3 regions of the Allobosea sp. BIWAKO-01 genome follow, and region 2 is predicted to be linked to each of the others. Evidence: riboswitches for the same ligand, from Rfam matches in the RefSeq annotation. Region 2 holds a riboswitch; each other region holds the start of a gene.
The links. A riboswitch is a leader RNA that binds a small molecule or an ion and turns the genes downstream of it on or off. The one in region 2 is predicted to bind cobalamin.
Positions count from the first base shown of each region.

Region 1 (3,267 bases), 3.8 Mb from region 2:
TAGTCGTAGCGCAGCGCGATATTGAGCTCGTCGAGCACGAGCAGGCGTATCTCCGGATCGTCCATCAACGCCTTCGCCTTGGCGAAGGCGCGCTCGGCAGCCGCGATGTCGCGGGCCTTGTCCTGCGTTTCCCAGGTGAAGCCTTCGCCCATCGTGTGCCAGACGATGCGATCGCCGAAGGCGTCGAGCGCCTTGCGTTCACCCGTCGCCCAGGCGCCCTTGATGAACTGCACCACCCCGACGCGCCAGTCATGGCCGAGAGCCCGCAGAATCAATCCGAAGGCGGCAGTCGACTTGCCCTTGCCTGGTCCCGTATTGACGATCAGGAGTCCCTTTTCGATCGTCTTGGCGGCGACCTCGGCGTCCTGCACCGCCTTGCGTTTTTCCATCTTGGCCTTGTGGCGGGCGGCCTCGTCAGCATCGATCGTCATCGGAACCTCCTGCTCATTTCACCTGCATCGGCAGACCGGCGACCATGAAGATCACCCGGTCGGCCCGCGCCGCAAGCATCTGGTGCAGCCGCCCCGCCTCGTCGCGGAACCGTCGGGCGAGCGCATTCTCAGGCACGATACCGAGCCCGACCTCGTTGGAGACCAGGACCACAGGGCCTCGCGCCGCGACGCAGGCCTCGACCAGTCCTCGGCCTGCAGCCGCCACATCCTGCTCCGCCAGCATCACGTTGGTCAGCCAGAGCGTCAGGCAGTCCACCAGAACGGGTTGCCCCGCGGGAACCGCGCGGATCGCCTCCGCCAGCTCCAGCGGAGCATCGACGGTCATCCACTCCTTCGACCGGCGGGCGCGGTGCTCGACAATCCGGGCGCGCATCTCATCGTCATAGGCCTGCGCCGTGGCGAGATAGATCCATGGCGCCGGCACCATCTCGATCAGGGCCTCGGCATGGCGGCTCTTGCCGGAGCGGGCGCCGCCCAGAACGAGGGTGAGAGGGGAAAGGATCGCTGCCACTGCCAAAATCTCAGCCCAGGGAAGATCAGCCTAAGGAACGGACCTGGCGAGCGCAGCGAAGCAAGCCGGGACCGGCCACAAGAGATCACATCGCTTCACTGCGCTCGCAATCACGATCGCTGCATTGCACAGCACCGTGCAGATGGCTAATGATCATCCCCGACGGTGCCTCTGCAACGAGGTGAAAAGGGAACGCGGTGCGATACCGCGGCTGCCCCCGCAACTGTAAGCGGCGAGTTTCGCGCCATCGGCCACTGGGATTGTCCCGGGAAGGCGGCGAGAGATCCGGACCCGCGAGCCAGGAGACCTGCCGTCAGCGAGTGATGCAATCCAACGGGCTGCCGGCGGGGTGGCCAAGGAGACCGAGATGACGACGAATACGGCTTCGATCACCACCCAGGCCAGCGCTTCCGAGCGCGTCAAGGCTGTCGCAGCTGCCCTGGCACTCGGCGCGGCCCTGATCTTCACCGTCGGCTTCGCCCATTCGACCAGCGTTCACAACGCAGCCCACGACACGCGCCACACCCTCGCCTTTCCCTGCCACTGAGGGAAAGACACCATGGTCAATCGTGTTCTCACGGTCAGTCTTCTGGCCGGGCTTCTTGCTGGGCTTCTGGTCGCAGCACTCCAGCATGTCACCACCACGCCGCTGATCCTCAAGGCGGAAACCTTTGAGACGGCGTTGCGCGCAGCCGAGCTTCAGCACGCCAGCTTCACCGGCGATGCCAGGATCGTCCTTGCCCATGGCGGCGCCGACGCAGCCGACCACGCCGAGTGGAAGCCACAGGATGGCTTGCAGCGCACTGCCTTCACCACCATCGTCACCATTGCGACCGCGATCGGTTTTGCCGCCCTGCTGCTCGGCGGCATGATCGCAGCGGGCGATGCCATCACGGAACGGACCGCACTGATCTGGGCGGCTTGCGGCTTCCTGGCCTTCGGCCTGGTGCCGGCGACCGGGCTCGCGCCGGAACTACCCGGCAGCGCGTCGGCCGAACTTCTCCACCGCCAGGCCTGGTGGATCGCCACGGCGCTCGTCACCGCCGGCGGCCTCTGGGTCTTCCTGCGGGCAGACACGAGCTGGCTGCGGGCGCTTGCCGTGCTTGCCATGCTCGTTCCCCATCTGATCGGCGCACCACATCCTGCCGCCCCGGAGAGCAAGGTCCCGGCCGAAATTGCAGCGCATTTCGCCGCGCTCTCGCTCGCGCTCCAGGCCGCCCTCTGGCTCGCCACCGGCTTTGCCGTCGGCGTGCTCTGGCCCTGGGCGACGCGCCGTGCCGCAGCCCTGGCCAAAGCCTGACGCTGAGCGCGATCCTACGGGATCGCGCCGGAAGCAAAGGAACCGGCCTATGCCCGAAGGCGATGTCACCATTTTCGTCTGCGTCGCCTGCCGGCGCGCGCGGGCGGACCTGCCGGAGGGGTACGACCAGCCCGGACTTGGTTTTGCCGAGGCGCTGCGCGAACGCATTGCGCGCGACGGCGGGACGCTTCCGGTCGAACCCGTCGACTGCCTCGCGGTCTGCAATCGCCCCTGCACCGTCGCCTTAGCGGCCGACGGCAAATGGACCTATCTGATCGGCGATCTCGACGCAGACAGCCATATCGCCGAAATCGTTAACGCAGCTGCGAGCTTTGCAGCCAGCGCAAACGGTATCGTTCCCTGGAAAGAAAGACCCGCTTCGTTCCGCAAAGGCGTGGTCGCGCGCGTACCGCCTCTCCCGGCGCGCCAACAAGGATGAGATCATGAACGCTCCCCAAGCCCGCTCGCTGGGCAAGATCCCCTGCACGATCATCACCGGCTTCCTCGGCGCCGGAAAGACCACACTGGTCCGGCACCTGCTGGAGAATGCCGGGGGCAAGCGCATCGCCGTGCTGGTCAACGAGTTCGGCGATCTCGGCTTCGACGGCTCCTTCATCGCCGGCTGCGGCATTTCCGGCTGCACGGCGGAGGACATCGTCGAACTGCCGAATGGCTGCATCTGCTGCACCGTCGCCGACGACTTCGTGCCGGCGCTGGAAAAGCTGCTCGACCGGCCGAACCCGCCGGAGCACATCCTGATCGAGACGTCGGGGCTTGCCCTGCCGAAGCCGTTGGTCAACGCCTTCAATTGGCCGGCCATCCGGTCACGCGTCACGGTCGATGGCGTCATCGCCGTGGTCGACGGACCGGCGGTGGCGGATGGCCAGTTCGCGGATGATCCGGACGCTCTCGCCGCGCAGGCGGCCCAAGACGCCGCGGTCGGGCACGACAATCCGCTCGAAGAGGTGTTCGAGGACCAGATCCTCTGCGCCGACCTGATCCTG
Region 1 covers NZ_BCQA01000001.1:1,466,816-1,470,082, forward strand. Annotated here, with positions in the region: gene cobO (cob(I)yrinic acid a,c-diamide adenosyltransferase) at 1-431, opposite strand, end outside; gene cobU (bifunctional adenosylcobinamide kinase/adenosylcobinamide-phosphate guanylyltransferase) at 445-969, opposite strand; cobalamin riboswitch at 1,110-1,292, shown strand; gene BIWAKO_RS06670 (CbtB domain-containing protein) at 1,331-1,510, shown strand; gene BIWAKO_RS06675 (CbtA family protein) at 1,523-2,263, shown strand; gene BIWAKO_RS06680 (DUF1636 family protein) at 2,313-2,702, shown strand; gene cobW (cobalamin biosynthesis protein CobW) at 2,707-3,267, shown strand, end outside.
Region 1: linked by a shared signal. The riboswitch ahead of BIWAKO_RS06670 (CbtB domain-containing protein) and the one ahead of BIWAKO_RS24520 (ribonucleoside-diphosphate reductase subunit alpha) in region 2 are both predicted to bind cobalamin.

Region 2 (3,267 bases):
CGATCGATGGCGTATTGCGCCGTTCAGTCCTCGTCGCGTCTCCGAAGCAGATAGGTATCCATGATCCAGCCCTTTTCCTCTCGCGCTTCGCGCCGGCTGCGCTCGATATCGCCCATCACCTCCGAGAGCTTTCCGGCGATCAGGATTTCGTCCTCGGTGCCGAGATAGGCGCCCCAATAGATATCGAGATCTTCACCGGCGACGCGCCTGAAGGCCTGGTCCCCGTCGAGCATGACGACCACACTATCGAGGTCATTGGGAAAGCCTTCCGCGAGTTTGCGTCCAGTGGTGATCAGCACCGGCTCGCCAATCCGGTTGAGGGTGACCCGGTGTTGCGCCGCAAGGGCCTGCACGCTGCTGATGCCCGGGATCACATCGTATTCGAGAGCGAAGCCCCTGGCGCGAATATGCTCGATGATCCGCAGCGTACTGTCATAGAGCGTCGGATCGCCCCAGACGAGGAAGGCTCCGCATTCGCCGTCCTCGAGTTCGTCCGTGAACAGGACCTCGTAGTCATGGGCAATACGCGCATGCCATTCGTCGACGCTTCCCCGGTAATTCGTTCCAGCGGCGGAACGCTCGGGGATCGGAACCGAAACCAGGCGATAATCCGAGCCTTCGATGAAGCGCTCGCAGATGTCTTTCCGCAGCCGTCCGAGCTCCGCCTTGTCTGTCCCCTTGTCGGGAATGAAGAAGACGTCGGCCTGGTTGAGGGCGTTGATCGCCTGGACCGTGACATAGTCGGGATTGCCGGCACCAATTCCGATGATCAGGATCTTGCGCATTCGGCCTCCATGTCCGGGCTCAGATGCCCATCGTTCAGCTGCCATAGCATGTGGGACGGCAGCGCGAGCAGCTGCGCCATGACGCCCCCAGGGCCGATCGCCGCATGCAATTCGGCGGAAGCTTGCATCGATGGTGGTGATCCCGGGCTCATCGCGCGATGGCGGAGACAGGACGCAGAAGCGGCCGGCTCGACCATTCCCGTTCTTTAAGGGCTAACGCATAGGCTGCGGCAAGCTGTTGACAGAATCGTCCCGATGGCCACTACATATGGTGGTCACGGTCTCTCGAGTCGCAAGATCGAGAGCTAAGAGGGAAGCCGGTGCGAAACCGGCGCTGCCCCCGCAACTGTCAGCGGCGAGTACTTGTCCAGAATACCAGTCACTGAGGCCGCCAGGCCTTGGGAAGACGGGACAAGAGCGATGACCCGCGAGCCAGGAGACCTGCCGCGACAGCAGAATCGTCCTCGGGCGGGGTGTCCCGGTGGATCGCTTGGTCATGTCTGCGGGCGCTCGTCGCCGCGACATTCTCCGTTGCGACTCCGCCTGGCCCTTGCCCCTACAGATTGGGGTTTGAAAGCCGATGTCCCTCGCGACCGATACCATCCGCCCTGAGACGTTCAGCCCGATCGCGTCGCAAGGCAGCGATGCGCGATCGACCGCGGAACCGGGCTACCAGGTGATCCGCCGCAATGGCAGTGTCACCCCCTTCGATGCCTCCAAGATCAGCGTCGCGCTGACCAAGGCGTTTCTGGCGGTCGAGGGCAGCAGCGCCGCTGCCTCGCGCCGGATCCACGACATCGTCGCGGAGCTGACCCAGCAGATCGTCGCCGGGCTGACGCGGCGCGCCGATGCCGGCCGCACCTTCCATATCGAGGATGTGCAGGATCAGGTCGAACTCGCGTTGATGCGCAGCGAACACCACAAGGTCGCCCGCGCCTATGTGCTCTACCGCGAGGAGCGAGCCCAGGAGCGGGCCCGCGCCAAGGCGGAAGCGAAGCCTGCGGTCGCCACCGCACCGGTGCTGCGCATGGAGGCAGCCGACGGCGCGCTCGTGCCGCTCGACGCGGCGCGCCTCGCCACGGTCATTCGCGAAGCCTGCGCCGGGCTCGACGGCGTCTCGGCCGAAGCCGTGCTGAGCGAAGCGCAGCGTAACCTCTATGACGGCATCAGCCAGTATGAGCTGGCGCAGGCGCCGATCCTGGCGGCGCGCACCCTCGTCGAGACCGAGCCGAACTATTCCAAGGTCTCGGCACGCCTGCTGCTCGATAAGCTCCGCCGCGAGGCGCTGAGCTTCGTCTCCGGCCGGCCGGAACAGGCGACACAGTCAGAAATGTCAGGACGTTATGGCGACTATCTCCACGCCTATGTGAAGACCGGCATCGCCAACGAGCTGCTCGATCCCGAGCTTGGACGCTTCGATCTTGCCCGGCTTGCCGCGGCGCTCAAACCGGAACGCGACCTCCAGTTCGACTATCTCGGCTTCCAGACGCTCTATGACCGCTATTTCCTGCATGTCCGAGGCAATCGCTTCGAGCTGCCGCAGGCCTTCTTCATGCGTGTCGCGATGGGTCTGGCGATCCGCGAGATCGACCGCGAGGCCCGGGCGATCGCCTTCTACGACCTGCTCTCCTCCTTCGACTTCATGGCCTCGACGCCGACCCTGTTCAACGCAGGAACCCTCAGGCCGCAGCTCTCCTCCTGCTTCCTGACCACGGTGCCGGACGATCTCGACGGCATCTTCAAGGCGGTGAAGGACAACGCCCTGCTGGCCAAATATTCCGGTGGGCTCGGCAATGACTGGACGCCGGTGCGTGGCCTTGGCGCCCATATCAAGGGCACCAATGGCGAGAGCCAGGGCATCGTTCCCTTCCTCAAGGTCGCCAACGACACCGCGATCGCCGTCAACCAGGGTGGCAAGCGCAAGGGCGCCGTCTGCGCCTATCTCGAAACCTGGCATGTCGACATCGAGGAGTTCCTCGACCTGCGCAAGAACACCGGCGACGACCGACGCCGTACCCATGACATGAACACCGCGAACTGGATCCCCGACCTGTTCATGCAGCGGGTCGCGGCCGGAGGTCAGTGGACGCTGTTCTCGCCCGACGAGACGCCCGACCTCCACGATCTCTACGGTAAGCCGTTCAAGGCGGCCTATGAGGCCTACGAAGCCAAGGCAGAGCGCGGCGAGATCAAGGTGTTCAAGCGCCTGAACGCGCTCGATCTTTGGCGCAAGATGCTGACCATGCTGTTCGAAACCGGCCATCCCTGGATCACCTTCAAGGATGCCTGCAACCTGCGCTCGCCGCAGCAGCATGCCGGCGTCGTGCATTCCTCGAACCTGTGCACCGAGATCACGCTGAACACCTCGGCCGACGAGGTCGCCGTCTGCAATCTGGGCTCGATCAACCTGGCAGCCCATGTGACGGCCGACGGGCTCGACCGGGCCAGGCTCGGCAAGACGGTCGCGACCGCGATGCGAATG
Region 2 covers NZ_BCQA01000001.1:5,232,768-5,236,034, reverse strand. Annotated here, with positions in the region: gene cobF (precorrin-6A synthase (deacetylating)) at 24-785, opposite strand; cobalamin riboswitch at 1,047-1,248, shown strand; gene BIWAKO_RS24520 (ribonucleoside-diphosphate reductase subunit alpha) at 1,366-3,267, shown strand, end outside.

Region 3 (3,267 bases), 640 kb from region 2:
TGGCCTTGTGACGGGGACGGCGCAGCAGTTCCTGCCGGGCGATGTCGTCCTTGGCGATGGTGAAGGTGTAGTCGGCCCGCACCTTGAACTGCGGCGAGATTTCGAGCGCGGCAAAGGCTTCGACACCCTTGGTCGTGGCCTTGCCGATATTGGCATAGGAGTCCCGCGCCACGTTGGTGACGATCAGGTTCTCGATGTCGTTGTGGAAATAGGTGGCGCCGAAACGGACCTTGTCGGCGAGCAAGGGCTGCTCGAAGCCGAGATCCCAACCGCGGCTTTCCTCCGGCTTCAGGTTGGGATTGCCGAAGAAGTTGGAGGCCGGGCGAAAATCGCTGAAGCGCTCGCTCAACGTCGGCGCCTTGAACCCCGTGCCGTAGCTTGCCTTCAGCTTGGTTTCGGTCCCCGGCACGATATAGGCCGGCGCGAAGCGATACGTCGTGTGGCCGCCGAAGGTCTCGTCATCGTCGTAGCGGATATTCGAGACCATGAAGAGCCGGTCGCCGAAATTCGACTGCAGTTCGGCAAAGGCGCCCGTATTGCCGTTGGATGCCGTGAGCGCGCGGGTTTCCAGCCGTTCGCGCTCATATTGCAGGCCCATCACCAGGGTTTGCCCCTTCATCAGCTCCAGGTCGCCGCGCCAGTCGACCTTGGTGCGCTCGCCGAGGTTTTCCGTCGGCAGGCCGAGGATACCAATCGCATTCGGCGTGCGGCCGGTGCGGTCCTGATTGCTGTAGGACAGGCCGAAGCGATTGACGAAGCGCCCACCAAGCGGGTCCCAGACGACCTCTCCGCGGGTGAAGGCCTGCTTGTAGTCCTGGCTGCTGCGGAAGCCGCTGGGCGTGCTCGGAAAGCCGGAATCGCCGGTGAAGAGCAGGTAGCCGTCAGTGTACCGGCCGACCCAGTTCAGCGACAGCGTATCGGACAGCGCGACGCCGAACCGGGCCGAATAGGTCCAGTTGTCGTAGGAATTCGGGTTGCTGCGGCGTCCGGGTGGAACGAGCCCGGGAGGCGTCACCGGGGTCGAATCCGATTTGAAATGGGCGATGCTGAGGGCGTAGTTGAAACGATCATCGCCGCCGCTGAGGCCGACCGCCTGGTTGAAGGTGCCATATGAGCCGGCCTCGGCGCGGGCCGTCAGCTTCGGCGAACCCTCGCCGCGCTTGGTGGTGATCGAGATGACGCCGCCCAGCGCGTTGGCGCCGTAGAGGCCGCTTTGCGGTCCGCGCAGCACTTCGATGCGCTCGATGTCGTCGGTCAGCATCGAGCCGAAATCGAAGGAGCGGTTCGGGGTCGCCGGGTCGTTGGCCTCGATGCCGTCGATCAACACCTTGACGTGGTTGGAGTTGGTGCCGCGGATGAAGACCGAGGTCAGCCCGCCCGGCCCGCCGGTCTGCACGACATTGAGGCCGGGAACGGCGGCCAGCGCCTGCGGCAGGGTCCGGCGTTGCTCGCGCTCGATATCGCCGGCGGTGATGACCGTCACGGAATTGGCGATTTCGCGGGCTGGCGTGGGCCGGGCCGTGGCGCTGACGACGATTTCGTCGAGGGCAATCGATTCGGTGGCTGACTGGGCGCAGGTCTGGCTGGCGGGGAGGGAGCCGGCGGAGACGAGGAGCGGCAGGGCGATGAGAAGCCGGCTGCGCCGGGCAACCTTGGGAGGGCGGATCACGATGGGACCTCGGGCGTTGACGTCAGTGGCACGTCACCGCGAACGCGAGGCCCCACCCGCTGCCCTTAGCCAGCGTGCGGTTCAACAAGCGATCGAAACACCCCGTCCGAACGTGTTCGCGTGTGACCACGGCTGACGGCAGGTCTCCTGGCTCGCGGGTCGGTGCCTTGACGCCGCCTTCCCAGGTCCGAGGGCCCCAGTGGCGTGTGGCGAAAGGCTCGCCGCTTACAGTTGCGGGGGCAGCTACGGCATTGAATGGCGAACCATCCGCACCGCATTCCCTTTTGATCCCCTAAGGGAACCGTCGCCGGCGAGGTAAGGGCGGAATGGCTGCTGCGTCAATGATCGTTGATGCGGGTGTCGCCAGGCGATCGCAGGTCGTCATCCCTCAGGATGCGCCAGCTCGGTCCCTCGAGATCACTGAACTGGCCGGTGCGCATGCACCAGAAGAAGGCAGCCAACCCCAGCAGTCCGAGACCGAGCGCCAGGGGGAACAGGATCACCAGGATATTCATGACGCCACTCCCGTATTCTGCCGCGGCAGGCCGCGACCGGCGCGCAGTGCGTTGAGCGTGACCACCAGCGAAGAGCCCGACATCGCGACGGCTGCGACCAGCGGCGTCGCGAAACCCGCGACGGCAATCGGCACCGCGACGGCATTGTAAAGCACCGCAAACCAGAGGTTTTCCAGCATGAGGTTGCGGGCCCGGCGAGCGATCCGCAGGCTGTCTGCGACCGGCATCAGGCTGTCGCCGATGAAGACGATGTCGGCCGAGGCCTGCGCCAGGTCGGTGGCGCTGATCGGCGAGATCGAGACATGGGCCTTGGCAAGGGCTGGGGCGTCGTTGAGCCCATCCCCGATCATCAGCACCTTGCGCCCCTTGGCGCTGAGCCGATCGAGGGCCTTGAGCTTCTCGTCGGGGCGCAGGCCGGACTCGGCCTCCGTGATGCCGAGGGCCGAGGCGACCGGCGCGACAGCTTCGCTTCGGTCTCCGGAGAGGATGCGGATCTCGAGACCAAGCTCGCGCAGCGCTGCGATGCAGTCGCGTGCCTCCGGCCGGATTTGTTGGTCGACCGCGAAGACGGCGCAGTCATCTCCATGGCGCCAGGCGATCAGGGAGGCGGCTGGATGGTGCGCGGCGACGATGGCGGCTTCGGCCCCGGCCTCGCAATAGGCGACGCTGCCGAGACGGGTCTCGATCCCATCCACGATCGCGCTCAGGCCTGCGCCGTGATTTTCGCTGACATCGCTCGTCGGAACAGGATGGCCGGCGGCACGGGCGATGGCGCGGGCGAGGGGGTGGCGGCTCGCGGCTGCCAATCGGCCGGCGGCCTGCAAGGTTGCGGCGTCGATCTCATCGCCATTGACCAGATCGGGGTCCGGCAAGGTGAGCGTGCCGGTCTTGTCAAAGACAGCGATATCGGCCTCGGCGAGGCGCTCCAGCGCATCACCCTGTTTCAACATGACCTTGCGCTTGAACAGGGCCGAGGCGGCAACGACCTGCACGGCCGGAATCGCCAGCCCCAAGGCGCAGGGGCAGGTGATGATCAGGACGGTGATGGCGATGATCAGCGCTTCGGGCCAGGGCAGGCCGAAG
Region 3 covers NZ_BCQA01000001.1:4,594,335-4,597,601, forward strand. Annotated here, with positions in the region: gene BIWAKO_RS21475 (TonB-dependent receptor plug domain-containing protein) at 1-1,669, opposite strand, end outside; cobalamin riboswitch at 1,790-1,990, opposite strand; gene ccoS (cbb3-type cytochrome oxidase assembly protein CcoS) at 2,008-2,184, opposite strand; gene BIWAKO_RS21485 (heavy metal translocating P-type ATPase) at 2,181-3,267, opposite strand, start outside.
Region 3: linked by a shared signal. The riboswitch ahead of BIWAKO_RS21475 (TonB-dependent receptor plug domain-containing protein) and the one ahead of BIWAKO_RS24520 (ribonucleoside-diphosphate reductase subunit alpha) in region 2 are both predicted to bind cobalamin.